Regions from separate parts of the Psychromonas sp. CNPT3 genome, predicted to be linked through region 2. Evidence: predicted binding sites of a transcription regulator. Region 2 holds the regulator's gene; each other region holds the start of a gene.
What was found. The regulator sigma-54, encoded in region 2, starts transcription at its own class of promoters, with help from an activator protein. The targets are predictions, from matches to a motif close to GTTGGCACGNNNNTNGNNT.
Positions count from the first base shown of each region.

Region 1 (8,454 bases), 1.5 Mb from region 2:
CGAATCAGATTTTACGACGGCTAAAAGAATGGCTGATACTATCAATAATTTAGTGGGTGCTAATACGGCAACGTTATTGGATGCAACCTCTGTTCGTGTTCTTGCGCCACGTAATATATCGCAACGTGTCTCTTATATGTCAACGTTAGAAAACTTAGAATTTGAGCCCGCTCGAGGCGCTGCTAAAATCATAGTGAACTCACGTACGGGTACGATTGTTATTGGCCAAGATGTGAAATTATTACCAACTGCCATTACGCATGGGGGTATTAGCGTCACTATCAGTGAAAATAAAACGGTGACCCAGCCGAATGCACTAGCGGGTGGTAAAACGAAAGTGACCGATAACAGTACGATAACGATCACCAATGAAGACAGTCGTATGTTTACTTTTGATACGGGTGTCAGTCTGAATGATTTAGTGCGAGCGGTAAATCAAGTGGGACTGGCCCCAGGTGATTTGATGGCGATATTAGAAGCATTAAAACAGGCGGGCGCGTTACAAGGTGAACTGATCATTATTTAATGTTTGTCGCAAATAAAAAACATAAAAAAGGCAAGTCATGTTCATGTGACTTGCCTTTTTTTATAAAAGGAGGCGATGTTACTGCCTCATTTTTTTATAGGGTCATGGCTGCTATCCAACCAAACACGATAAGCGGTAAATTATAATGTAGGAAGGTAGGTACAACAGAGTCCCAAATATGATCATGTTGACCATCGACATTGAGTCCAGACGTTGGCCCTAATGTAGAATCTGAGGCTGGGGAACCTGCATCACCAAGGGCTGCCGCTGTACCCACTAAAGCAATAGTTGCCATAGGAGAAAAGCCAAAAGCCACTGCAAGCGGAACATAAATGGTCGCTAAAATAGGGATTGTTGAAAAAGAAGAACCAATGCCCATCGTTACTAACAAGCCAATCACTAGCATCAAGAGTGCAGCTATCGGTTTATTGTCGCCAATTGAGGTAGATAAAAGTTGAACGAGACTTTCTACGCCACCTGTTGCTTTCATAACGGCTGCAAAACCTGCAGCCGCAATCATAATAAAGCCTATCATTGCCATCATGTGCACACCTTGGGTAAAGATGTCATTCGTCTCTTTCCAAGCTATTACACCGCCAAAAGTGAAGACGACAAATCCTGCTAGAGCGCCAATAATCATTGAGCCAGAGTATAGTTGTGCACTTAATGTCGCGACAATCGCAATACAGGCGACAATTAAATGACGTTTATTGACCGGTTTTAATGTGCTGTCTGCTTGACTATTTTTAGGTTTGATATCGGTCGCGTAATCGCGTGGCTTTCTATAGCTAAAGAAAACGGCAATTAATAGCCCGGTCACCATGCCAAGAGCCGGTAAAATCATGGCTTGAGGAACTTGGCTCGCGGTAACATGCAAACCATTCTCAGCTAAATTTTTAAGTAAGATATTATGTAAGAAAATCCCACCAAAGCCGATAGGTAGTACCATATAAGGTGTGATCAAGCCAAAAGTCAGAATGCATGCAACGAGGCGTCTATCTAAGCGAAACTTGCTAAAGACGGAAAGTAGAGGCGGGATCAAAATAGGAATAAAAGCAATGTGCACGGGGATAACATTTTGTGATGCAAGTGCCATCAGCATGATCATTATCAACACAGAATACTTAATGGTATTAGAAAGCGTTTCAGGATGTTGGCCTTGAATACGTTTGATCACAGCGTGTGCGAGTAAGTCTGTTATTCCAGATTTTGAGATAGCAACGGCAAATGCACCTAACATCGCGTAGCTGAGGGCAATAGTTGCACCTCCTCCTAACCCACCTTCAAATGCACTCACCGTATCGGAGAGTGAAAGTCCAGCGCTTAAACCGCCAATGAGGGCACTTAATGTTAAAGCGACAACCACATTAACGCGCATTAGTGACAGTCCTAACATGATACAGACAGCGAGGACAACGGGATTTAGCATAAAAGCTCCTTAATTGTTATGAATGGGATCATATTACGTGAGTTATGTTATTAATAAAGAAAATTATAAAATCAATTTTGGCATTGTTTTTGCTTAGATACTTAATGTGTAAAAGAACATCTTAAGGGTAATCACAGGGCGAATTATGTCGAATCAGAGTGTCACACCAGCAAGTAATTATTTTGATCTGCAAGGGTTAGATCAATTGCGTCAAAAAGCGCTTGCTAATGATAAAGGCGCTATTCGTGAAGTGGCTAATCAATTTGAAGCTATGTTTGCGACGATGCTGATAAAATCGATGCGTGAAGCCAATGAAGCGTTTGAAACGGATAGTCCGTTTAATAACAAACAAACGAAGTTCTATACAGATATGCAAGATAAGCAATTGGCACTTGATATCAGTCGTCATGGCTCGCTTGGGCTTGCAGATGCACTGGTTAGACAGTTAGATCCAACCTCTATTGCCGGCTCTACCGAATCGGTTCCCTTAGACCAATTGCAAATGCCAAATACCTATAAAACAACGGCGTTTCCGATAGAGAAAGAAAGCACCGCTTTTGCTATTAACCAAAAAGCAGCACCGATGGAATTTAGCATGGCCGATAGAGCGCCAAAAGTGAAATCATCTTCAGAAACCTTGGCGTTTACGGATAAAAAATCATTTATTAATACCTTGTTACCGTATGCCAAAAAAGTGGCGAAAGTATTGGGTATCAGTCCGGAAGTCTTGATTGCACAGTCTGCACTAGAAACCGGCTGGGGTAAAAAGATCATCAATGATGCACAAAATAACAGCAGTTTTAATTTGTTTAATATAAAAGCAAATGCAAGTTGGTCTGGTGGCCGCGTCGCCAAAGAAAGTATAGAAGTAGAAAATGGTGTGGCAGTAAAACGACGTTCACATTTTCGAGCGTATGAAAATATTGCACAAAGTTTTAATGATTATGCCCAATTTATAGGGCAAAGCAAACGTTATCAAGGTGCATTAGAGCAAGGCACGAATGGCAGTGCGTATATTGAAAAATTACAGCAAGCGGGTTATGCAACCGATCCTCTTTACGCAACGAAAGTGCAATCTATTATGCAAAGTGAGTCCTTTAAGGAAATATTAAAAGAGGATAAAAACTAATGGCAGATTTATTTCAAATTGGCTTGTCGGGTATTCACTCTTCACAGGCAAGTTTAGCGACAACTGGGCATAATATTGCCAACATCAATACCAAAGGTTATTCACGCCAAAGCGTGGAGGTGGTTACGGGTGGCGCAGATCGCTACGGCAGTAACTTTATTGGTCGAGGTGCATTGGTAAACAGTATTGAACGTGCCTATGATCGTTTTGCCTTTACAGAAAATGTCATGAACACCTCGCAATTGGCTTATAGTAAAGAAGTTTTCACACAAACCAATCAAATAGATGCACTGCTTTCTGATAGCAGTACATCGGCAACAAAACCTGTTTTAGAAGTTTTTAAAGCGATAAATGGGGTTGCAGATCATCCTAATATGTTGGAATCTCGTCAAGTTTTTTTAGAGTCTTCTTCGAATATGATCAATCAATATCATCGTCTTTATGACAACCTTGAAATTCAATATAACAGTATCAATCATGACATTACCAATTCGGCTAAAACATTAACCACACTTGCAGAGAATGTTGCACAATTAAATGTACAAATTGCGGCGGTACTCGGCAGTGGTGGAGATAGTCGCTCCAATGATTTATTAGATGAACGCGATCGCGCCATTGCAAAATTAAGTGAATTTGTTGATGTATCTGTTGTTCCCGTCAAAAATGGTATGGTCAATGTTTATGTGGGTAGTGGCCAATCGATAGTCATGGGTACAACCTCATTGAATATAATTTCAGTCAATGGCGATCCCGATCCTTCGCGCCAAGAACTTGCCATGAATGTGAATGGTAATCTGGTGAAATTAGATGGCGTACGCATGGGTGGTAAAATATCTGCTTTATTTGATGTGCGTAATAATGATATTGAAAAAGCCTTTAATCAATTAGGCCAAAATATAATGGGCTTGACCCATTCAATGAATGAACAGCAAAAACAAGGTCAAACATTAGAAGGGAAAATTGGTGGCGATATTTTTAATGATATAAATTCGCGACAGAGTATGAAAAATAGGGTACTTGCTCATAATGATGATTTAGGGAGTGCGCAATTAAGTCTACGTGTCGATGATTTGAGTTTATTATCTGCGGATGAGTTCACTTTAGAAGTCAATGATTATCAAGCAGCAACGGCAACAACTGCAGAAAAAATAGCGTTTACATTAACCAATAATAGAACAGGGGACACACAAGCTGTTTCTATTAATGATTTGTCTAAAACGAAGCGCGTGGATCTTCCTAATACGGGACTTAGTTTAGGTATTGATGCCATTATTGCAGCAGATCCACCACAAGTGGGTAAGAAGTTTAGCCTGCGTCCAACGCGTTTAGGCGCACAAGAAGCCACGTTACAGCATCAAAACCCTGAAAAAATAGCAGCCGCAAGTGCAGAAATAAATGTAATACAAAAAAAAGAAAATAACGGGACAGCACAGTTACGCGTCAGCGCATTACATGATCCATTAGATCCCCTTTATATGAAAAAAGATGAGCCACTTTCCATCGTGATCACGGGCAATACAGGAGGCGTCCTGACTTATGATATCGTCAATAAAGATGGCAATATAATAAGTTTAGTACCGGGATCCTCGAATAATTATGTTCCTCCTAAAAGCAACGGTGACTTATTAACAGGGCTAACGGTCACCCCTGATTTACTCAGTGGCAAAGTCACTTTTAATATTGCGGGAATAGATGTTGAAATGTATCAAGGATCGCCATTGGTAGGTGATATATTTTCATTAAATTATAATGAAACAGGGGATGGTGATAACAGTAATATTTTAGAAATGGCAGCCTTACAAGGCAAAAAAATAATGAATAATAATAAAGCCACATTCCAAGATATTTACAGTGGCATGATTTCTGAAATCGGCTCAAGAACGGCAAATGCGGACATCTCTATGAAATCTGCCACTATTTTACAGCAGCAATCCTTTGAACGTGTTGAAAATGTGAGTGGCGTTAATATGGATGAAGAGGCTGCAAATTTACTGATGTTCCAACAGCATTATAGTGCAGCTGCTCGCGTTATATCTGTTGCGGGTGAACTCTTTGACACTATTTTACAAGCGGTTAGATAATACCAAAGGAACTAAAAAAGTGATCCGTCTTGCTTGTTGAAATTATCCCTACCTGCGTTGTGAGTTTTGAAGTGAGAACAACACTCTCCTGCAACTCACGCCTTGCTAGTATTAATTTTTCCGGCGCAATACATGAAAATTAAATTAATTCCTTTGGTATAAATAAACATTTAAATTAAAATTGGTACGTATCTTGCAAGTTTAAACGTGAGTGATAGGCTCATTTTCAAAAGAGGTCAGTATGCGTATTTCTAGCCAAGTTTTTTTTCAGCGTAATACACAAAGTGTGTTTAATAATCAAAGCGAATTGAGTGAAAAAAATATTCACCTATCCACACAAAAAAGAGTGATCAATGGCTCCGATGATGCCGTTGCAATTGCGACTATTCAACGCTTAAAGCAAGACCTTTCAATGGCAGATCAACATGTCCAAAATGGTGAAATGGCAGAAACTGCCAATGCATTAGAATCTATCTCATTAGCGCAAAGTACTAATATTTTGCAACGTATGCGTGAATTAATGGTGAGCTCGGGTAATGCGACATACAGTGCCGATGGGCGTGAAGCGATAGCGACGGAGCTTAAGCATCTTCGTGAAGAATTAATTGGTGTTGCCAATACAAAAGATGGCAATAGCCAGTATATTTTTTCCGGTTTTGAAGTGGATACTCTGCCCTTTCAAAAAAATGAATTTGGTACGATTGAGTACCATGGTGATGAGGGAGATACGTCTTATCAAATTGGTCCGGGTGTTACTATTCAAGGTAATGATCCTGGCTCTGCAATTTTTATGCAAGTACCTGAAGGTAATGGCAGTTTTGTCGCAGAAGCCAATCCTAATAACTCTGGCTCAGGCGTCTTAGATGTTGCATCTATCATTGATAGTAAAGTAGCAAGCCAGTTTCCAGATCAAGATTATAATATTTCAATCAGTGAAACGCTTCCTGTTGGCACAAAAAAATATTCTGTTTATAGCACTGCGGAGCAAAGTGTAACGGGCAGTGCTTCGATTAAAATCTCGAAAGTTGATCTTACGGATGCCAATATTGGCAGTGTTAACCCTAATAGCGTATATCCAGCTGCAGGCAGTGACGTTAGTATCGATTTTGTCGCGACATTAGTGCCGGGTGAATTTGAAGTTCGTATCAACAATCAATCCTCTTTACCCAGTATTTATAATGCGAATAATCCGCAGCAAGAAATTACGGTAAATGGTATTTCCATTGAAGTCTCAGGTATGCCAAGCAATGGCGATCAATACAAAATGACCAAATACATTGAGCCGACGACGTATGAAGAAGGTCAATCTATTGAATTTAATGGTATAAAAACCAAGTTAAAAGGGCAAGTTAATGAGTTTGATAGCTTTTCATTAAGACAAAGTGGTACCAAAGATATTTTTTCTACGATCCAAGATGCCATTGATGCCTTAATGATGCCGGGTGATGATAATGGTCCAACGGCGCAACGTGAAATGCGTTTAGATACAGTGCGTCATCAAATTGACAATACAATGCAAAATGTATCTACCGTAGTGACATCTGTAGGTGCTCGGCGCAGAACGATTATTAATCAGCATGAATCGACATTAGATTTTAAACTAACCAATCAAAAAACGTTATCCAATTTAGAAGATTTAGATATGGCCTCTGCTATTAGTGAATTTAAAATGCAGATGAGCTTACTTGAGATAACACAGCAAACCTTTATGCAAATGCAATCATTGAGTTTATTTAAGTTGTTATAGGCATTGTATTTAACCGAAAAAAAGAGGCAATCATTGCCTCTTTTTTTTTGTTTAAAAAAAATCCTTTTAAAATAATTAATTTAATTTACTTAACACCCACTAAGCACTTGAATCTAAAGCCTAATGGTTACTTTTTTAGGCGTTTTTGTAAAAGTTGGCATGTAAATCGCATTAAATTCCTTGAGAGTAAAAATTGACGGTAATTAATATAAAAATTACCGATTTTTCTGAGTAAGGAATGACCAAGGAATAATGGAGTAAATTATGCCACAAGTGATAAATACTAATATCATGTCGCTCAATGCGCAGCGCCAATTAAATAAAAGTCAATTGCTAAGTAATGAAGCAATGGAACGACTATCATCAGGTTTACGTATTAATAGTGCGAAAGATGATGCTGCTGGTCTGGCTATTTCAACGGGAATGCAATCGCAGATCCGAGGAATAAACCAAGCAGTACGTAATGCTAATGATGGTATCTCAATGTCGCAAACGGCAGAGGGATCGATGGATGAAATGACCAATATACTACAACGTATGCGTGAGCTGTCAGTGCAAGCTGCCAATGATACTAACTCAGCATCAAATAAAGAGTCCATCCAAAAAGAAATTGATCAACTCTATGAAGAGTTAGATCGTATCGCCAATACCACACAATTTAATGGTACTAACTTACTCGACGGCTCAAATAAGTCAACGACCCTACAAATCGGGGCGAATGCAGGTGAAAACTTAACATTTGGTATTGATGCGGTGACAACTGCTGATTTAGGCTTAAATGGTGGTGTTAATAAAGGCGATTTAAACAGTGGCCGCGTCATTGATGGTAACGCTGCAATACCTGCTGGTAAAGTATCTATTAATGGTATTGATCTACCTGAAATTGGAGATACCGATGGTGGTCAAGCGGTTGCGATGGTTAAAGCTGTTAATATTCAAACCGCTTTAACGGGTGTAACGGCAAAAGGTTATAACGTGGTTGAAGGCCAATCTTTTGATGGCATCAATGTAACGGGTATTACCAATGGTTTAACCATACAAGTCGGTGACGGTGCCAATATTACATTGGGCGCAACCTCTTCAATGGAAAATTTAGCGGAAACAATTAACCGTGATGTTAAAGGTGTGACTGCAAATGTCGGCAAAGATGGTCGCTTAATTTTAAATAATGATACAGGCTTTGCAATCACTGTCGGTGGTAATGTGACAAATTCTGGTCTTGAAGCTGCAACATTTGAAGGTTACATGGGATTAACCAGTCAAGATGGTGGTCCAATAGAAGTCGGTGTTGGTACGACCGGTACGATTGGGGATAATACAGACACTAAAAAGTTTGGTTTTATGATCACCAATGGTAGTTCTGTATTAACAGATGCACCGGGTGCAGGTGAACTTTTAGATGCGGATAAAATAACCATTAATGGCGTTGAATTAATTGATACAAGTGCCACTACCATAGATGATAAAATGGTGGCGATTAATAAATTAACAGATGCAACTGGGGTGACTGCGACGGCGAGTATTCCCGCGGGATCCATGATA
Region 1 is NC_020802.1:737,901-746,354, forward strand. It holds gene PCNPT3_RS03315 (flagellar basal body P-ring protein FlgI) at 1-526, shown strand, start outside; gene PCNPT3_RS03320 (Na+/H+ antiporter family protein) at 621-1,955, opposite strand; gene flgJ (flagellar assembly peptidoglycan hydrolase FlgJ) at 2,101-3,084, shown strand; gene flgK (flagellar hook-associated protein FlgK) at 3,084-5,165, shown strand; gene flgL (flagellar hook-associated protein FlgL) at 5,407-6,912, shown strand; gene PCNPT3_RS14385 (flagellin N-terminal helical domain-containing protein) at 7,177-8,454, shown strand, end outside.
Region 1: flgJ (flagellar assembly peptidoglycan hydrolase FlgJ) is a predicted target of sigma-54. The motif match lies at 2,032-2,050, and genes of this name have one in related genera.

Region 2 (8,454 bases):
GGTTAATGCCATCCCTCCTGCGAGTGCGGGATCTATTTTATATTTATGCATGATCAAAGGAATACTCACACCGGCGATACCCGCAATGGATAAATTAATAAACATAGCGCCAGCGATGATCAAACCGACGGCAATATCACCTTTCCAAAGCGTCACTGCCGTGGCAACAAAAACAGCCCACACCATACCATTTAGTACACCGATAGCCGCCTCTTTACCAATTAACCACCTTGCATTACTGCTGTTAATATGACCGACGGCAAGACCGCGGATAACTAGCGCTAAGGTTTGATTTCCTGCAATGCCACCCATGCTAGGCACAATCGTCATTAGGACTGCAAGTGTTGCCATTTGTTCGAGTGTGGCTTCAAACATATTTGAAACGGAGGCCGCAATAAAGGCGGCTAATAAATTAACAGATAACCACATAGTGCGTCTTTTGGCACTCGGAAATACGGGCGCGAAGGTATCTTCGTCATCATCCATACCTGCCATGCCCATCATAGAGTGCTCACCTGATTCACGAATAATATCGACCACATCATCAATGGTAATACGTCCGAGAAGTTGGTTGTTGGTATCGACGACGGGGGCTGAGATCCAATCGTGACGTTGGAAAAGTTTAGCTATTTCTTTTTCATCCATCGCAACGAGTAGCATTTCTGTTTGACTATTCATAACCTCGGCAACCGAGAGTGACGGATCGACAGTAAGTAAAGTTGAAAGAGGCACATCACCAATTAACTGGTCGTTTACATCAACAACATAAAGTGTATCGGTTGTTTCAGGTAATTCGCCTTTTAAGCGTAAATACCGCAGCACCACATCAATAGAAACATCCGGTCTCAAGGTGATTGTGTCGGTATTCATGATAGAGCCAGCAGTATCTTCGGGGTAAGCGAATGCTTGCTCTACGCGGTGCCTGTCTTGCTCTGCCATTTGTTCTAAAACGGCTTGATAAAGACTATTTGGAATACCACGTAAAATATAGGCAAGTTCATTACTTTCCATGCCCTCTGTTGCAGCCACCAGATCACTGGCTTTCATTAAACTAATAATACCGTCTTTGGCATCTTCATTTAATTCTTCAAGGATCTCACCTTGTTGGTCGTGATCAGTTAAATTCCAGAGGATTTTACGGTTTGCGGGGGGGGAAGATTCAAGTAACAATGCCACATCACAGGCTGGCATTTTTTCAAGTAGACGACGTGTTGAGACAAACATACCACTTTCTAAAGCGTTATTAACTTCGATTAGGCGTTGCTGGGCATTTTGTAAATCACTGTTTTCCAACATGGAGTGGCCCCTTTTCCTTATGCTTAAGCTAACTTAGCGATGCAATAGCCTAAGTCTACTTTTGTGTATGGCCTTTAAATTCGGCTCTTATTTTGTTGTTTTTATATTATAGTAAGTCAAGACACCTTGTTTGCTTAGCGATCTTATGTATTTTACCGCTTAAGTTATTGCGTATTGTAGAGATTTGTTTGCTGATAGCTACTGCTTTATCGTTATTTTAAACATTTATGTTCAATTTGTACCGGGTAATGATTTTTAAAGCGCTTCGCCAGTTGCTCCGCGACATAAACGGAGCGATGCTTTCCACCAGTACACCCAATTGCAATGGTGACATAATGACGATTATTATTTTCTAAATGTCCAAGCCATGATTGGAATAAATTATCGATTTGATTAATCGTTTGCTTTACGACGGGAAAGGCATCTAAATACTCTTCGATGCAAGGATCAAGTCCGGTATATTGTCGTAAGTCTTCTTGCCAGTGTGGGTTAGGCAAAAAACGCACATCAAACATGTAATCAGCATCTTCGGGATGCATATATTTAAAACCAAAGGATTGAATGACTAAAAGAAGTTTACTTTTACTGCTACCTTGTAAATAAATTTTTAAACGCTCATTGAGATCATGAATAGATAGGGTCGTAGTATCAATAACGAGAGAGGCTTTCTCTTTGATAGGTTGTAACAGTAAGTGCTCTAATTCTAATGCTTGTGATAAGGACATTTTTTGCTTAGAAAGAGGATGTAATCGTCTGGTTTCGCTATAGCGCCGAATAAGCTCTGTACTGTCAGCATCAATGTAAATGATGTCGCTTTCGACTTTGTCTTGCAAGCGTTGCAATAAATCAGCTATCTGCGAGGATTCACCGGGAAGATTACGTACGTCTAAGCTAATCGCCACTTTATTGTGCTTAGCATCGACATTTTCTAATAATTGTTCAAGTAAGGCAAAAGGGATCCCATCAATACAGTTATAACCCAGATCTTCAAGCACATGTAGTGCGATAGTTTTACCCGATCCAGAGCGGCCACTGATGATGATTAACTTCATAGTTAAGATCCCTTAATTGATTTTTAATTACATTGTAAGCATTCAAACAATATTTTATCGTCGGTCGCACTTCTTAATTGGCGTAAGAGTGTTTTATCTAATAATTTTTCACTGATGGTTGCAAGCGCGCTTAAATACTCTTGGCAACGATCTTCGGGCACAAAGATAGCAAATAAAATATCCACACTTTTACCATCTGATGCATCATAATCAATACCCTTTTGGCATTGTAAAAAAACACCTGTTGCGGGTAAGTCGCTGGAAATTTTAATATGTGGGATCGCAACACCAGAGCCAACCGCTGTTGAGCCGATTTTTTCTCGGGCAATGAGTTCATTAAAGAGAACTTGATGATCAAGGTTCAATGTTTTAGCCGCACTAATACTTATTTTTTCTAAAGCCGATTTTTTGCTGTTGCAATTTACTTGGCTAAAGACTGAATCTTCAGTTATTAAGGTAGATATTTTCATAGGGATCACTTTTTTTCTGTTCAATAGATGCAACAGAGATAATCATCTTTATTTTAAACAAGCTGATGTATAAATATTAAGCGTTTAAATAACGCAATAATAACAATAACATTAACATGAACGATGCGCTCCTAGCTATTTTTTTGCTAAGCGCTTTTTCTTTTTATTGAAAAGGCGCGAGTTTAGCAGGTTGTAAGTGCATTGCCATGTGTAAATCACTATTTTTTAATTTTTATCATACTTATAACTCATTATAGTGCATTAAATTAACTGTTTTCTTTGATTTGACGGGGGGATGCCTAAGGATTCTCGATATTTTGCAACGGTACGTCGAGCCACTTTAATACCTTGATCATCAAGTAATTTTGTCATTTTGTTATCACTTAATGGTTTGTTATTAGGTTCGCTTGCGACTAATTTTTTAATTAAAGCGCGAATAGCGGTGGACGAGCACTCTCCGCCACTTTCTGTCGCCACATGACTTGAGAAGAAAAATTTTAATTCATAAATACCACGTGGCGTATGCATAAATTTTTGGGTGGTGACGCGAGAGATTGTTGATTCGTGCATTTCGACTTCAAAGGCGACATCATTGAGTACCATCGGCTTCATCGCTTCATCACCGAGTTCAAAAAAATCTTGTTGCTGCTCTACAATGCATTTTGAAACCTTTAATAAGGTATCATTACGACTTTCTAAACTTTTGATAAACCACTTTGCTTCTTGTAAATGGCCTTTAATAAATGCGTTGTCAGCTTTACTGATCTTGCCTTTACAAAGGTCTGCATAATGTTGGTTTATAGATAAATTTGGATCACAGTCTTGATTTAAAGAGACGCACCATTGATCCGCTATTTTTTTTACATACACATCTGGCACAATATATTGCGCCTGACTGCTCTCTATTTTATTACCTGGGCGAGGCTCAAGGCTTTGTATTAAACGCATAATATGGGCTAATTGTGCTTCTTTTAATTTAGTCTTTCGTGCCAACGTTCGATAATCACGGCTTGCTAAAAGTTGCATATGTTGATCAAGGATCATTAACGCTTCTTGGCGCCAAGGCGTATCTTCACTTAGATTTCGTAATTGAATTTGTAAGCACTCTTTTGTGCCTCGAGAGGCAACGCCAACCGGGTCAAAATGTTGTATACGCTTAAGGACGGCTAATATTTCATCGAGCTCTAAATCATCTACATCTTTTTGCAAGCTTTCTAAAATGGATTCACAGCTACTGGTTAAATAGCCTGATTCATCGATAGAATCGATGATATTGGCTGCAATTAATAAATCGGTATCAGAAAAGGGAGTTAATTGCATTTGCCAAACAAGATGATCTTGTAAAGTGGTACAGGATTCGCCTTGATAAACACGATCTTCGCCATCAAAGGAGCTTCGTCCGGATGAGATGGTGGTGGTCGGAGGCGGAGTATAGGCCTCATCCCAGTTATTTTCGACCGGAAGATCATCAGAAAACTCTAGTTTAGAGATCGCCTCAGCAGTATCTATTTGACTACTATCTTGTTCTTTTTTTATGTCTTCAAGGCCACTATCATCCTCTTGCTCAAGAAGAGGATTTTCATCGAGCGCATTTTGGATCTCTTGTTGTAAGTCTAAGGTAGAAAGTTGTAATAATTTGATTGCTTGTTGTAATTGAGGGGTCATTGCAAGTTGCTGACCCATTTTCAATTGTAAACCTTGTTTTATCAAAATACTTTCTTCCTTACTAGTAGAGTTAATGACGATAACTATAGCTTAAATGCATCGCCTAAATAGACTTCTTTAACTTTGGCATTAGATAGGATCTCCTCCTGAGTTCCTATCGCGATTATTTCTCCATGGCTAACGATATATGAGTGCTGACATACATCTAATGTTTCGCGTACATTGTGATCCGTGATTAAAACGCCTAAGCCTCGATCGCGTAGTTGTTCAATAATTTTTTTAATATCGAGTACTGAAATAGGATCAACACCGGCAAAAGGTTCATCTAATAAAATAAACTTTGGATCGGTTGCGAGTGCTCTGGCTATTTCTACGCGTCGCCTTTCACCCCCAGAGAGGCTCATGCCTTTGTTATCTTTAATATGATTAATATTAAAGTCATTAAGTAACGCATTCAATTTTTCAGTGCGCTGGGCAGACGTTAGGTTTTTACGCGTTTGTAATATACCCATAATGTTTTCAGTTACGGTTAGACGTCTGAAAATAGAGGCTTCTTGAGGTAAATAACCAATCCCTTTTTGCGCTCTAATGTGCATGGGTTGATGTGAGATATCTTCATCATCAATGCATATTTTACCTTCATCTTGTTTAACCAGGCCTACCACCATGTAAAATGAGGTGGTTTTTCCTGCGCCATTTGGGCCTAATAAACCGACAATTTCACCCGTTTTAACGGTTAAATTAACGCCATTTACGACGGTGCGTCCTTTGTAACTTTTTACGAGTCCCGTTGCGATCAATTCAGCCATTTTTATTTTTCTTTTGTTGAGTTAGGTTTATTGTTGTTTTTTTCAAACTGAGCCGGTAAAAAAACCGTTTTAACCCGTTTTTCATTATTTTTATCACTCATCACAATCAACTCTTCGGTGTTTAAATAATAAATAATTTTAGCGCCGTTAATGCGACTGTCTAATTGCTTAACTTGTGCATTGCCTGTTAGCGTGATTTTAGATTTAGCGACATCATAATGAATGCTATTTGCTTGCGCATTAAAAGGCCGACCATCTTCTTGTGTTTGATAAAAAGTAGCGACGTTACCTTTTGCTAACATTTGCTCATGATTAGGCTGTGCAGTACGGGTGACAATGAGTTTATCTGCTTTTATGATAATACTACCTTGGGTGAGTAAAACATCATCAACAAAGGTAATACTATTATTTTTCATTTTGGCATGCTGACTAATAGAGCTAACATGAATAGGTTTTACATAATCTGATTCTAGCGCCCAAGCACTAAGTGAAAAGAGTAGGGCACTGCTGATCAAACCAATTTTAATTTTTTTCATTAAAATACACCGCTTTTATATTGTTTTTTACTATCATTTCGTTACTCAGTAGTGAAGCCCACATTCCGACACCTTGTTGATGCATTTGCGGACCATCCCAAGTAATAAACAGATTTGAACTGATTTCTTTTTTATCCAGCAGTAAAGTGAGCTCTTCAGTGGCTATATTTTGTATGAGTTGATCTAAACTTAGGTTTTCAACGCGCACATCATGAGTCAATTTTAATGTGTTTTCATCTTCTAATAAACCATCTTTACTACTTATCTGCCAAGTACTTATTTGATTATTATCTTTATTTCTAACATACACAATAACACGTGGATTAATAAATACGGTGTTATTTTTCTCGCTAAAAGTTGTGGCTTTATCGGCAAACATTTTGTGGCTAATATCACCTAGCGTGTCAAAATGTGTACTGCTTAAATTATAGGCAGTGTAATTTGGATTGTGTACTTTTGATATTTTATAGAGTGGCTCTGCTTTAAAATAAGACCAAAAAAGAAAAGCGATGAGCAGGGCAGCAAAAGGGATAATATGGCGTTTTTTCATTTATTTATTCACTTTTACCGGTGGTTATCTGTAATTTATGATGGCACTGTAAAAAAAGGTCGCAAATTTCACGGACAGCGCCAAAGCCACCGCGCGTTTTTGTGACTAGGTCCGCACCTTGTATCACTAACGGATGAGCATCGTTAACGGCCACTCCCAGCCCGCATGCTTGAATAACGGGTAAATCGACGACGTCATCACCGATATAAGCGACTTCTGATGCATTTAAGTTCAGCTTAGTAAGTAAAGATTGATAAACACTTAATTTATCTTCTTTACCTTGAAAAATAAGAGAGACACCTAAAGCTTGCATTCGATTGGCGACAATATTTGATTGTCTGCCGGTAATAATAGCAATCTCGATCCCTTGCTGCATAATCGCTTTCATACCGAAACCATCTTTTGTATGAAAGGCTTTCAATTCTTCGCCTTGGTTACCTAAATAGATACGGCCATCTGAAAACACACCATCAACATCACAGATAAGGAGTTTTATTTTTTTGGCGCGTTGATAATTGACCGCGCTGATGTTTCCGTAAGGTGTTTCGATCATTGTATTTCTCGTTAGCTAAGGTATTAAAAGACATTGTTACGGTTATCAGTAAAAAAATAAAGACTTAAGTGCTGATAATGTCTTATTTTAGCTAACATCGATAAGTAGAGTGTAAAAAAATATTTTTTATCAAAGTAAACGAAGGTTTATAGATTTAAAGTTTGTATAAAAAAGCGTGCCTTATTACACTGTCATTAGTTTTGTTCACTACGTAGATATATTTAATGAAAAAAGACATTCATTTACAGATAAAGAAAATGCACTTTAGTCGTTCTGGACGGGTGTTGTTTGATCAATTAGATTTCGAATTCGAACGTGGGAAAATAACGGCTATCTTAGGCCCCAGCGGTATAGGTAAAACAACCTTGCTCAAATTAATTGGTGGCCAGTTGCGCGGTAGCAGTGGCGAAATTATTTTTAACGATATACCTATCCATGATTGCGACCAAAAAACACTTTTTGATGCGCGTAAAAAAATGGGTATGTTATTTCAAAGTGGTGCTTTGTTTAATGAACTAAGTGTTTTTGAAAATGTGGCTTTCCCATTACGCGAGCATTATCAACTCGATGAGGCGTTATTAAAAACATTAGTATTGATGAAGCTTGAAGCGGTTGGTTTACGTGGTGTGCAACATTTATTACCCATAGAGTTATCGGGTGGGATGGCAAGACGTGTTGCATTGGCGCGGGCCATTGCTTTAGATCCTGAAATGATCATGTATGATGAACCTTTTACCGGACAAGATCCTATCTCAATGAATGTGTTATTAAAACTAGTGAAACAGTTAAATAAAACATTAGGTCTCACCTCTATTATTGTTTCTCATGATGTCGATGAAGTGCTATCGATTGCAGATAATGTGTATGTACTTGCACAAGGCGAGATTATTGCGCAAGGCAGTGTCGATGTATTATTAAAAGAAAAAGATAATGCATTATTACAGCAGTTTCTACTTGGTCTTAGTGATGGCCCTGTGCCATTTCATGCAAAGGCAGAACCCTTTAAAACCGAATTGGCTAAGGTTAATCTATGAATTGTTCTTTTGTCAGTGCGGTAGGGCGAGAAAGTCTCGCCTTGATACAAGTGAGTGGGCGTGCGTGTCTTTTATTAACGCGCACATTGTGTGTAAAGCCTCATAAAAAATTGTTTTCATTATTTATTGTACAAATATTCCAACTGGGTATTTTATCTTTGCCTATTATATTAACGGCAGGATTATTCATTGGTATGGTGCTGAGTTTACAAGGCTATTATGTGTTGGTGGCTTATGCTGCAGAAGAAAACCTAGGCAGCATGGTCGCATTGTCCTTATTGCGAGAATTAGGGCCCGTTGTGAGCGCCTTACTTTTTGCAGGGCGCGCAGGCTCTGCGTTAACGGCTGAAATTGGCTTAATGCAAAGCACTGAGCAGCTTGCAAGTATGGAAATGATGGGCGTATCGCCTTTAAAGCGCGTACTAGCACCGCGTTTATTAGCGGGCGTAATAACACTACCAATGTTGACACTACTCTTTAATGTATTTG
Region 2 is NC_020802.1:2,287,692-2,296,145, reverse strand. It holds gene mgtE (magnesium transporter) at 1-1,296, opposite strand, end outside; gene rapZ (RNase adapter RapZ) at 1,509-2,348, opposite strand; gene PCNPT3_RS10130 (PTS sugar transporter subunit IIA) at 2,372-2,818, opposite strand; gene PCNPT3_RS10125 (RNA polymerase factor sigma-54) at 3,080-4,525, opposite strand; gene lptB (LPS export ABC transporter ATP-binding protein) at 4,567-5,292, opposite strand; gene lptA (lipopolysaccharide transport periplasmic protein LptA) at 5,295-5,828, opposite strand; gene lptC (LPS export ABC transporter periplasmic protein LptC) at 5,815-6,378, opposite strand; gene kdsC (3-deoxy-manno-octulosonate-8-phosphatase KdsC) at 6,383-6,931, opposite strand; gene PCNPT3_RS10100 (ATP-binding cassette domain-containing protein) at 7,156-7,965, shown strand; gene mlaE (lipid asymmetry maintenance ABC transporter permease subunit MlaE) at 7,962-8,454, shown strand, end outside.

Region 3 (8,454 bases), 450 kb from region 2:
TAAAATTGAGCCACAAATATAATCACTATTAAAAACAGGGCTAGTAATTATTCGGCTACGCATCGCATGCACTAAAGCAAACATTTCATCATCATTACTAAATTTATCAGCCGTAACACCATAAGCTTTTAAGGCTGTAGGCGTACTACCACCACTTTGATCTAATGCGGCGATAAAACCTTGATGAGATTTCATGTGTTCAAGTTGTTGTTCAAATTGTGTCATAAAATGTATTCTTCTTTCAAATTAAAGGGGCTTATACTTATGCGGTGGTAGATGCTTTACCTTGGTGAGCAACGCTTTGTAGTGCTGCCTCAAGGGTTTTCTCATCGGCAAGATAATAGTGACGTAGCGGTTTTAAATCTGCATCTAATTCATAAACTAATGGGATCCCTGTCGGGATGTTAAGATCCATGATATCGGCATCACTGATATTATCGAGATACTTCACTAAGGCACGTAAGCTATTACCATGTGCCACTACGAGTACTTTTTTTCCCGCTTTAATATCCGGTACTAAACTGTCTTTCCAGTACTCAGAAACGCGTACGATCGTATCGCGCAAACATTCCGCTTTTGGTAAATATTTACTGTCAATCCCTTGATATAAAATATCATTTTTTGAAAGTCTTGCATCATCATCTTGCATTGATGGTGGTGGCACATCAAGACTACGACGCCAGATCAATACTTGCTCTTCACCGTGCTTTAGTGCTGTTTCGCTTTTATTTAAACCCGTTAATGCACCATAATGTCTTTCGTTCAATTTATAGCTACGCTGCACCGGCAAATGCATTTGATCCAACTCATCTAATACAATCCACTGCGTACGAATTGCACGTTTAAGCACGGATGTATGCACCATATCAAAGCTAAATCCCGCTTCGCGCAATGCTTTACCGCCTTGATGTGCTTCAATAACACCTTCGTCTGCGAGATCTACATTTTGCCAGCCAGTAAATCGATTTTGCAAATTCCAATCGCTTAACCCATGACGGATCAAAACGAGTTTATACTTTGTCATATCATACTCCTGATTAAAATATCAGCATAACAAGACAAATAACAAATGGCAATGGAAATGATAACTATTATCAAATGATCCTTATGTAAAATCATGACGACCATTTTTACCTATAAAAAATAAGGTCGATACATCAATATTAAAAAGAAACATGGATATAATACCAAAGGAACTAAAAAGGTTAGCCGTCTTGCTTGTTGAAATTATCCCTACCTGCGTTGTGAGTTTTGAAGTGAGAACAACTATCTCCTACAACTCTCGCCTTGCTAGTGTTAATTTTTCCTGCGCAATACATGAAAACTTAATTAATTCCTTTGGTATAAGTAAAGAAAGAAAGGCTAAATAAATACACGCTATTGAAAAAATAATAAAAAAAAAGTGACTCCAAAGGAGTCACTTAAAACAATTTAACTTATGATCAAAAATCGAAAACCAAAGTTTATTGACCTAAACACTGACCGTTATTAACACGACCTGGGAAAATAGATTTTAATGTTTTTTGCAATGCTTTCCAATCAGAAGCCATTTCATTTGCTTGCTGCTGTGTTAGCGTCGCACCATTTTTAGCAATACGATCTTCTTCCACTTTTGTATAATGGAAAATATACATATCGGTGTCTTTGCTATCTTTAAATGCATTATATACATTATCGACATTTTTTTGAGTATCATCTACGAAAATAATAGAATCAAATTTTTGCCCTGTTTTATCTAGCAAGTACTTGATCATTTCGCCTTTATTTTGACCCGTTGTCATAAATACGCCTTTCATGTAACTGGTTGGCCGTTTAAGCATGTCACGGAAAACAGGCGTCTCTTTTTGACCTTTCACTTTTAATGATGAACCATCAAAGTCGATGCCAACACGCGTAAGTTCACGCTCTGTTGCCGTGCGATATAATGGAGAACGAGATGTTAATGCGATTACCGTATTGCCCTGTTTTTGCCAATTAGCCACAATAGATGGCACGTCTTTTTCAATTAAACGCATCGTACCTAGTTCATACAAAAGACCGATAGAATCTTGGAATAAACAATCTACTTTTTGCTCATCCGTTGCTTTTACAGCAAGTTTTCCACGTTGCCACTGATACCAAATATCACCACCAATATCACTTTCACTGGTTAAAAGGTTATTATCAATATCTAAAATCAGTAATACATTATCAATGCCATGTAATTTATTCTGTGCCTGTACGGTTTGCATTGCATCTTTAAAGTGGCTAATTTCTTTTTTTTGTACGCCAGCATTAACTTGAAAAGCAAAACTTAAACAAAATAATGAAATACATGCATTTTTTATCGGGTGTTTCATCCGTGATCTCCATTTGTAGGGGTAGAAAATAATTCTATCTGTTTTCTCATTTAAAAGATGTGCATTAGATCTAGATCCTTTACATTTTGAGAATAAATACTCATTATTTATCAATCTGTTATAAGGTTTTTATGTTGTTTTTAGCTATCAATATAAATGGAATTAATACTCGAAAAAATATATATGGCACTCTAAAACAACAAGTAATAGTGTTTTTTTTATAATTTCCATTAAATATCACTTAACATTAAAGACCTAGAGTCAAAACACCCGTTACGTTTCTTAGTCGCTCGCCGTTCATTATGTTGTATTGTCTTTTTATTATTAGACAAAAAAAACCTTAATATCGATTAAGGTTTTAGAGGTCATAGTGGTTATTTATTCTTTATTTTATACTTTTTTTATACGAAAACCCTAACATCAATAAACCCATTAACAGTAAAAATATTGTGGCTGGTGCAGGCACTGAAACCTCCCCACCATTTGTTGACGCTATTGATAATCGGATGTATTTATTCGGATCACTAATGGAATCATCGATACCGGATATAACATTGTCCATTTCAAAGAAATACTCACTCACTGCAATCAGATAATTCCCGACACTTAAAGTAAGATCAATATGTGAATCTTTCCCATTAGAATCATCGTTCATAGCAAGAAAATCGTTACTATCGAGCGCCCCATCGTTTTTGAAGATATACATCATAGGATCTATATTAAATGTATCCCCCAATAAACGGCTACCTAACGCATCGAAAGAGAAATCACCGGCTTTCGTCACGGTAAAATACAATCGAGGAACCGATCCAGCCTTATCACTCTCAGTCACAAATACATCTGTTGTTATTACATTTGCACTCGCAAATGATGAAATAGCTAACAATGTTGTGCAACATAATAACGTTATAAATTTCAGCATATGATCTGCTCCTCTTAAATGACATTAAATTCTTAAATAATTAACTTCTATCAATAGATAGCAGAAATCGTGCCAGTTAGTTAATTGATTGTTTTTAAACAGGTATTTATTTTTATATAGAAAAATTCATTACAAAATGTAAAATACTTCGACACTTTATACGCTAAAAATTAAGTAATGATAAAACCAATATGCAGGTATATCGGCACAATTTAATTATCACAAACAGCTTTCAATAATTAACAAAATTTCATGATAAACAATATGTTATATATTATATTAAATTGTTATTTCCGATATGTTTCATGCACCCTCATAATACTACGCTGGCCTGATAGAGACTGCTTTAAACAAGCTTAAACTTCTAACCTTATAGATGAATATTTCATCATTAAGCAAGCCCTGAATAATAAAGATCTTTTTAAAATAAAAAAAACTAAAACTAAACTAAAAAATCAAGGCAAAAATACTATGACAAGTGTCCTCAATATTGATCCCAATGTAAAAAGAGAAAAAAATCTCCTTTTACATGAAAAAGCAAATATGACAGAACAACAATGGAATAAAGCCATTAAATTCGACAGTGTTGATCTCGGTTGGATTGTAATGAGTATTGGTATGGCTATCGGTGCGGGTATTGTCTTTTTACCCGTGCAGGTTGGTATTATGGGATTGTGGGTGTTTCTTCTTTCCGCAATTATTGGCTATCCAGCCATGTATTTATTCCAGAAATTATTTATTAATACTTTAGCGGAATCTAAAACGTGTTCGGATTATCCCAGCATCATTAGTGGTTATCTGGGTAAAAACTGGGGTATTGTACTCGGCATATTATATTTTATTATGTTGGTTATTTGGGTACTCATTTACTCATTAAGTATTACCAATGACAGCGCCTCTTATCTCTATACTTTTGGTGTCACCGAAACCCACTTAAATAATAATGTGTTTTATGGTTTAGCCCTACTTTGTGGTCTTGTTTTTATTGCCTCAAAAGGTGAAAAACTCTTATTTAAAATATCCGGTACGATGGCAGTTATTGTATTGATCCTGATTGCCGTGATGGGCGTTTTACTAATATCACGTTGGGATCTTGCCAATATCCCTGAATTAGGTACCTGGACAAGCATGTTAAAGGACGCAATTATCACCCTGCCTTTTACATTAACATCAATTCTATTTATTCAATCATTAAGCCCGATGGTGATATCTTACCGTTCGCATGAAAAATCGATTGAAGTTGCACGCTATAAAGCCTCTCGCGCAATGAAAATTGCCTTTAGCATACTCTTTGTTATCGTTTTCTTTTTTGCAGTATCATTTACTCTTGCCATTAGCCAAGAGCAAGCCATTGATGCAATGCATAAAAATATTTCAGCGCTCGCTATTATTGCACTTTACTTCCCAGGGAGTTGGGCAACGATCACCGGTGTGGTTATCAATATTTTTGCAGTCGTCACCTCTTTCTTTGGCGTGTATTTGGCCTTCCAAGAAGCATGTCGCGGTATTGCCATGAATGTATTACGTCGTAAGTTTTCAGAAGAAAGTATCAATCTTAAATTGATGCGCCGCTCAGTCACTATCTTTATTATTCTGCTTGCATGGGCAACAACAGCAACAAATGCGCCTATTTTATCCTTTACCTCTATTTGTAGTCCGGTATTTGGTTTGGTGGGATGTTTGATCCCTGCCTACCTTGTTTACCGAGTGCCACACTTAGCAAAATATAAAGGCATGTCTACGAATCTTATTATTGTCACTGGTATTTTGCTTTGTATCTCACCACTACTGGCGTTTATCTAAACGAAGATAGGTCTCTTTAAAAAGCCAAGATCTTATAAAAAAAAATCCGATGCGACTCTGCATCGGATTTTTTATGCGAGGCCTTAAATTTTTATCTCTTTATTAGCATCAAAAATCTCTCTGCTCTGCCTTTTACAGTGAACGCTGTAGTTTCTAATCTCTCTTTTTAATTTGTGTGCACCTATTAAAACAACGACTTACTCATGTAAAGGTATAAGCCGTTTCCCTTATCATTCTCTCTTTTTGAGCCTAAAAAAAGGAGGGATATCATTAATGATCCCTCCTCCCTTTTGCATCTAAAAAACACTTATCATTTACTGGATTTTTACAGCAAATCTTTTAGTCAGATAGTGGTTTAAAATTAAGGCCATGAAAATAATGCCACCACCAAGAGAGAGCCTAAGTAAATCAGCATCACGCCCCCATAGCAGTAAATTGACAAGGATCCCTGCTGGGATCAATAAGTTATTCATCACAGCAAGCGCGCCGACATTAACCAAGGTCGCACCTTTATTCCACGCAAAATATCCAAGGCCCGAGGCTATCGTGCCTAAATAAATTAATATTCCCCACTGTAATGAGGTGCTAGGTAGTTTCTCACTGTTCCCAAAAAGGAGATAACAAAGACTCGCCACCAATAAAGCGCCGATAAAGAACCATGCAAAGATACTCTTTTGATCAATGACGCGCCCGCCAATGAGATGCTTATAACCCACTTGCCCCAATGCAAAACATAAATTAGCGCCTTGCACCAATAAGAATCCAGTCACAAAATTAGCATCAATACCGTTGTAGCGAATAGCAATGGCGCCACTCGTTGCAATAAAAGCACTGAGTAAAAAAGACGCATTAAATTTACGTTGTATCGCATCGTTTATCAGGGTGACATATATCGGCGTCATAACGGTAAACAGTAAAACTTCGGGTACCGATAAATATAAAAAAGAGTGGTAATAAAACACGTACATTAAGCCAAGTTGGATAGCGCCTATGCCCATTAATTTACCCGCCGTCTTTGCATTGATTTGACCAAGACGTAAAAAAGGTAAAAAAACCAGCGTCGCTAATGCAATGCGGATCCAAACAGAAAACCAAGGGTCTACTTGACCAGCAAGATATACGCCGATCAAACTAAAGGAGAAAGCCCACAATACGGTAACAGAAAAAAGATATGCCATAAAAAATCCATGTAAACAAAAGAGAGTTATTCTAAACGATAACGCCTATCAAAAGAATGCCAAAATTACAATTTTAGAATTATCGCCCTTGTTAATGGAAATAATTTTCTAGGCGTAAGCTTAAATAATGAGAGTTACCAACGAGAAAAGATAAATATAGCGCTCAAAAAAAAACGCTTTCAGCCTCTATTAAAGGTTAAAAACGCTATTTATATTCGCAGTATTTATGAAAAAATCATACGTTACTTATGAAAAACGTACCAGTACATCGACTTTTGACGACATAACACTGGTAAGTGTTTGTGCGTCACTCGTTGCTAATACAACAATGCCTTTATGCTTAGCAATGTGTTTAAACAGATGGTTTAAATTAAAGATACTTTCACGATGGTGTGCATTTTTTAACGCAGCTTGCGGTACAAACATAACATCTGCTTGCTCAAGTAATAATATATTATGTGCCGTAGTGACTGACTTAAATAATGTATCCACCTCAGTTTCACTGGCTTTTTCTGCTATCACAGCGCTTTGTAATGTTTCGATTGTTGCAAATTTACTGAGTTCTTCTTTAGCTGCAAGAAGCTGACTTGGGCTAGCACCATTAAAAGCGATTAGAAAACGAGATTTATGTTTTGCCATCTGTTGCATACTATCTAAAAAATGATAATAACTTTTGCCTAGGTGATCGACTCTTAGCATTTTATTCCTATTAATAGACTAGATCTATTGATTATAATTATGAGGGTAGTTGTTATCTGATATGGTACATTTTTTCATAAATATTTACTAGCTCTAGGATAAGAAAGAGCATGATATAAGTACGCTTGCGTGCATTGAACAAAGCGCCTTCCACCTAAAAAAGAGCGCCCTTGGACGCTCTTCTTACCCTTTAATATTCCCAAGTATTAACTTAAATCAACACCTTTGGTTCCAAAAAACCAAGTCGCAAGAAAACCTGCAACATATGAAATAATTAAACCGACGGCAAAAACAATCATCGCGATAAATATCCCCGAATTTGAGGTCATTAAAGGTAAAGCAATAACACCCGAAGGACCAAAAACGGTATTTAAACCAATCGGTAATCCCATATAAGAGACCAGACCAATAAAAAACCCGCCTGCTGCACCACCAACACAAGCCGTTATAAACGGTTTCACGCGAGGTAATGTCACGCCATAAATAAGAGGCTCTCCTACCCCTAAAATGCCAGGAATAATTGCCCCCTTGATTTGAAGCCTTAATAAAGCCCCTTTTTTAGCTTTCATATACAGCGCAAATGCAGCGCCAACTTGGCCCGCACCCGCCATCGCTAAAATAGGAAATAAAGAGTTAAAACCTTGTACATCCATTAACGCAAAATAAACAGGCACAAAACCCTGATGGATACCAAACATGACTGATATTAGGAATAACCCCGCTAATAAGGCACTACCAAACGGATTACCATTTAAGTGCAAGAAAAGCCATGACATACCTTGAAACAAAAATCCGCCAAGTGGCATGATCAGCACAAAAGTAACCCCGCCCATGATAAGTAAAGTTATCAGAGAGGTTAATATCATGTCTAAATTATCCGGTATAAAACGGCGTACCTTTTTCTCCACCCAAGCGCCCATAATGGCAGCCATTAAGACCCCAATAATATTGCCTCTTGGGTCAATGCCATAACCAAAAAAATGCGTCATGCCCGAATAAATCCCACTCGTGGCTTCGGGGTTATAGCCGAGTATAAATAAAGAGGCTAAAATCGCCCCATTAACCCCGGATCCACCAAACGCTTGTTGCGCATTATAACCAATCAAAATACTCAGAAAACTAAACAAGCCTTTACTAAATACTTTCATATAAAGGATAAGATCAATCAAGGTGCTACTGGCATGTGGGTTTCCCACAATATAAACTTGCTCTATTAAGGTTGCCACGCCCAATAATAAACCAGCGGCAATAAATCCTGGAATGAGTGGCGTAAAGATAGTGGCAAATTTACTTAAAAATCGATGTACGGCGCTACTTTGTTTCTTTTTAACCTGTTTCTTTTTATCAGCGGCTATCGTTTTTAAATTTTGAGTCTCGGCCGTATTATCGCTTTGCATATCGATCCATTGTTGCATCATCTCAGCGGCGCTTTGTGCTTTTCCCGGACCAAGAATTATCTGTAGTTGGTCGTCACTTTCAACAATACCTAAAACACCTTCAATGCGTTTGATAG
Region 3 is NC_020802.1:1,835,762-1,844,215, forward strand. It holds gene PCNPT3_RS08015 (fructose bisphosphate aldolase) at 1-225, opposite strand, end outside; gene gpmA (2,3-diphosphoglycerate-dependent phosphoglycerate mutase) at 263-1,024, opposite strand; gene PCNPT3_RS08025 (DUF2608 domain-containing protein) at 1,464-2,339, opposite strand; gene PCNPT3_RS08030 (DVUA0089 family protein) at 2,725-3,261, opposite strand; gene PCNPT3_RS08035 (amino acid permease) at 3,805-5,064, shown strand; gene PCNPT3_RS08040 (DMT family transporter) at 5,379-6,242, opposite strand; gene PCNPT3_RS08045 (hypothetical protein) at 6,489-6,941, opposite strand; gene murP (PTS N-acetylmuramic acid transporter subunit IIBC) at 7,148-8,454, opposite strand, start outside.
Region 3: PCNPT3_RS08030 (DVUA0089 family protein) is a predicted target of sigma-54. The motif match lies at 3,320-3,338, and genes of this name have one in related genera.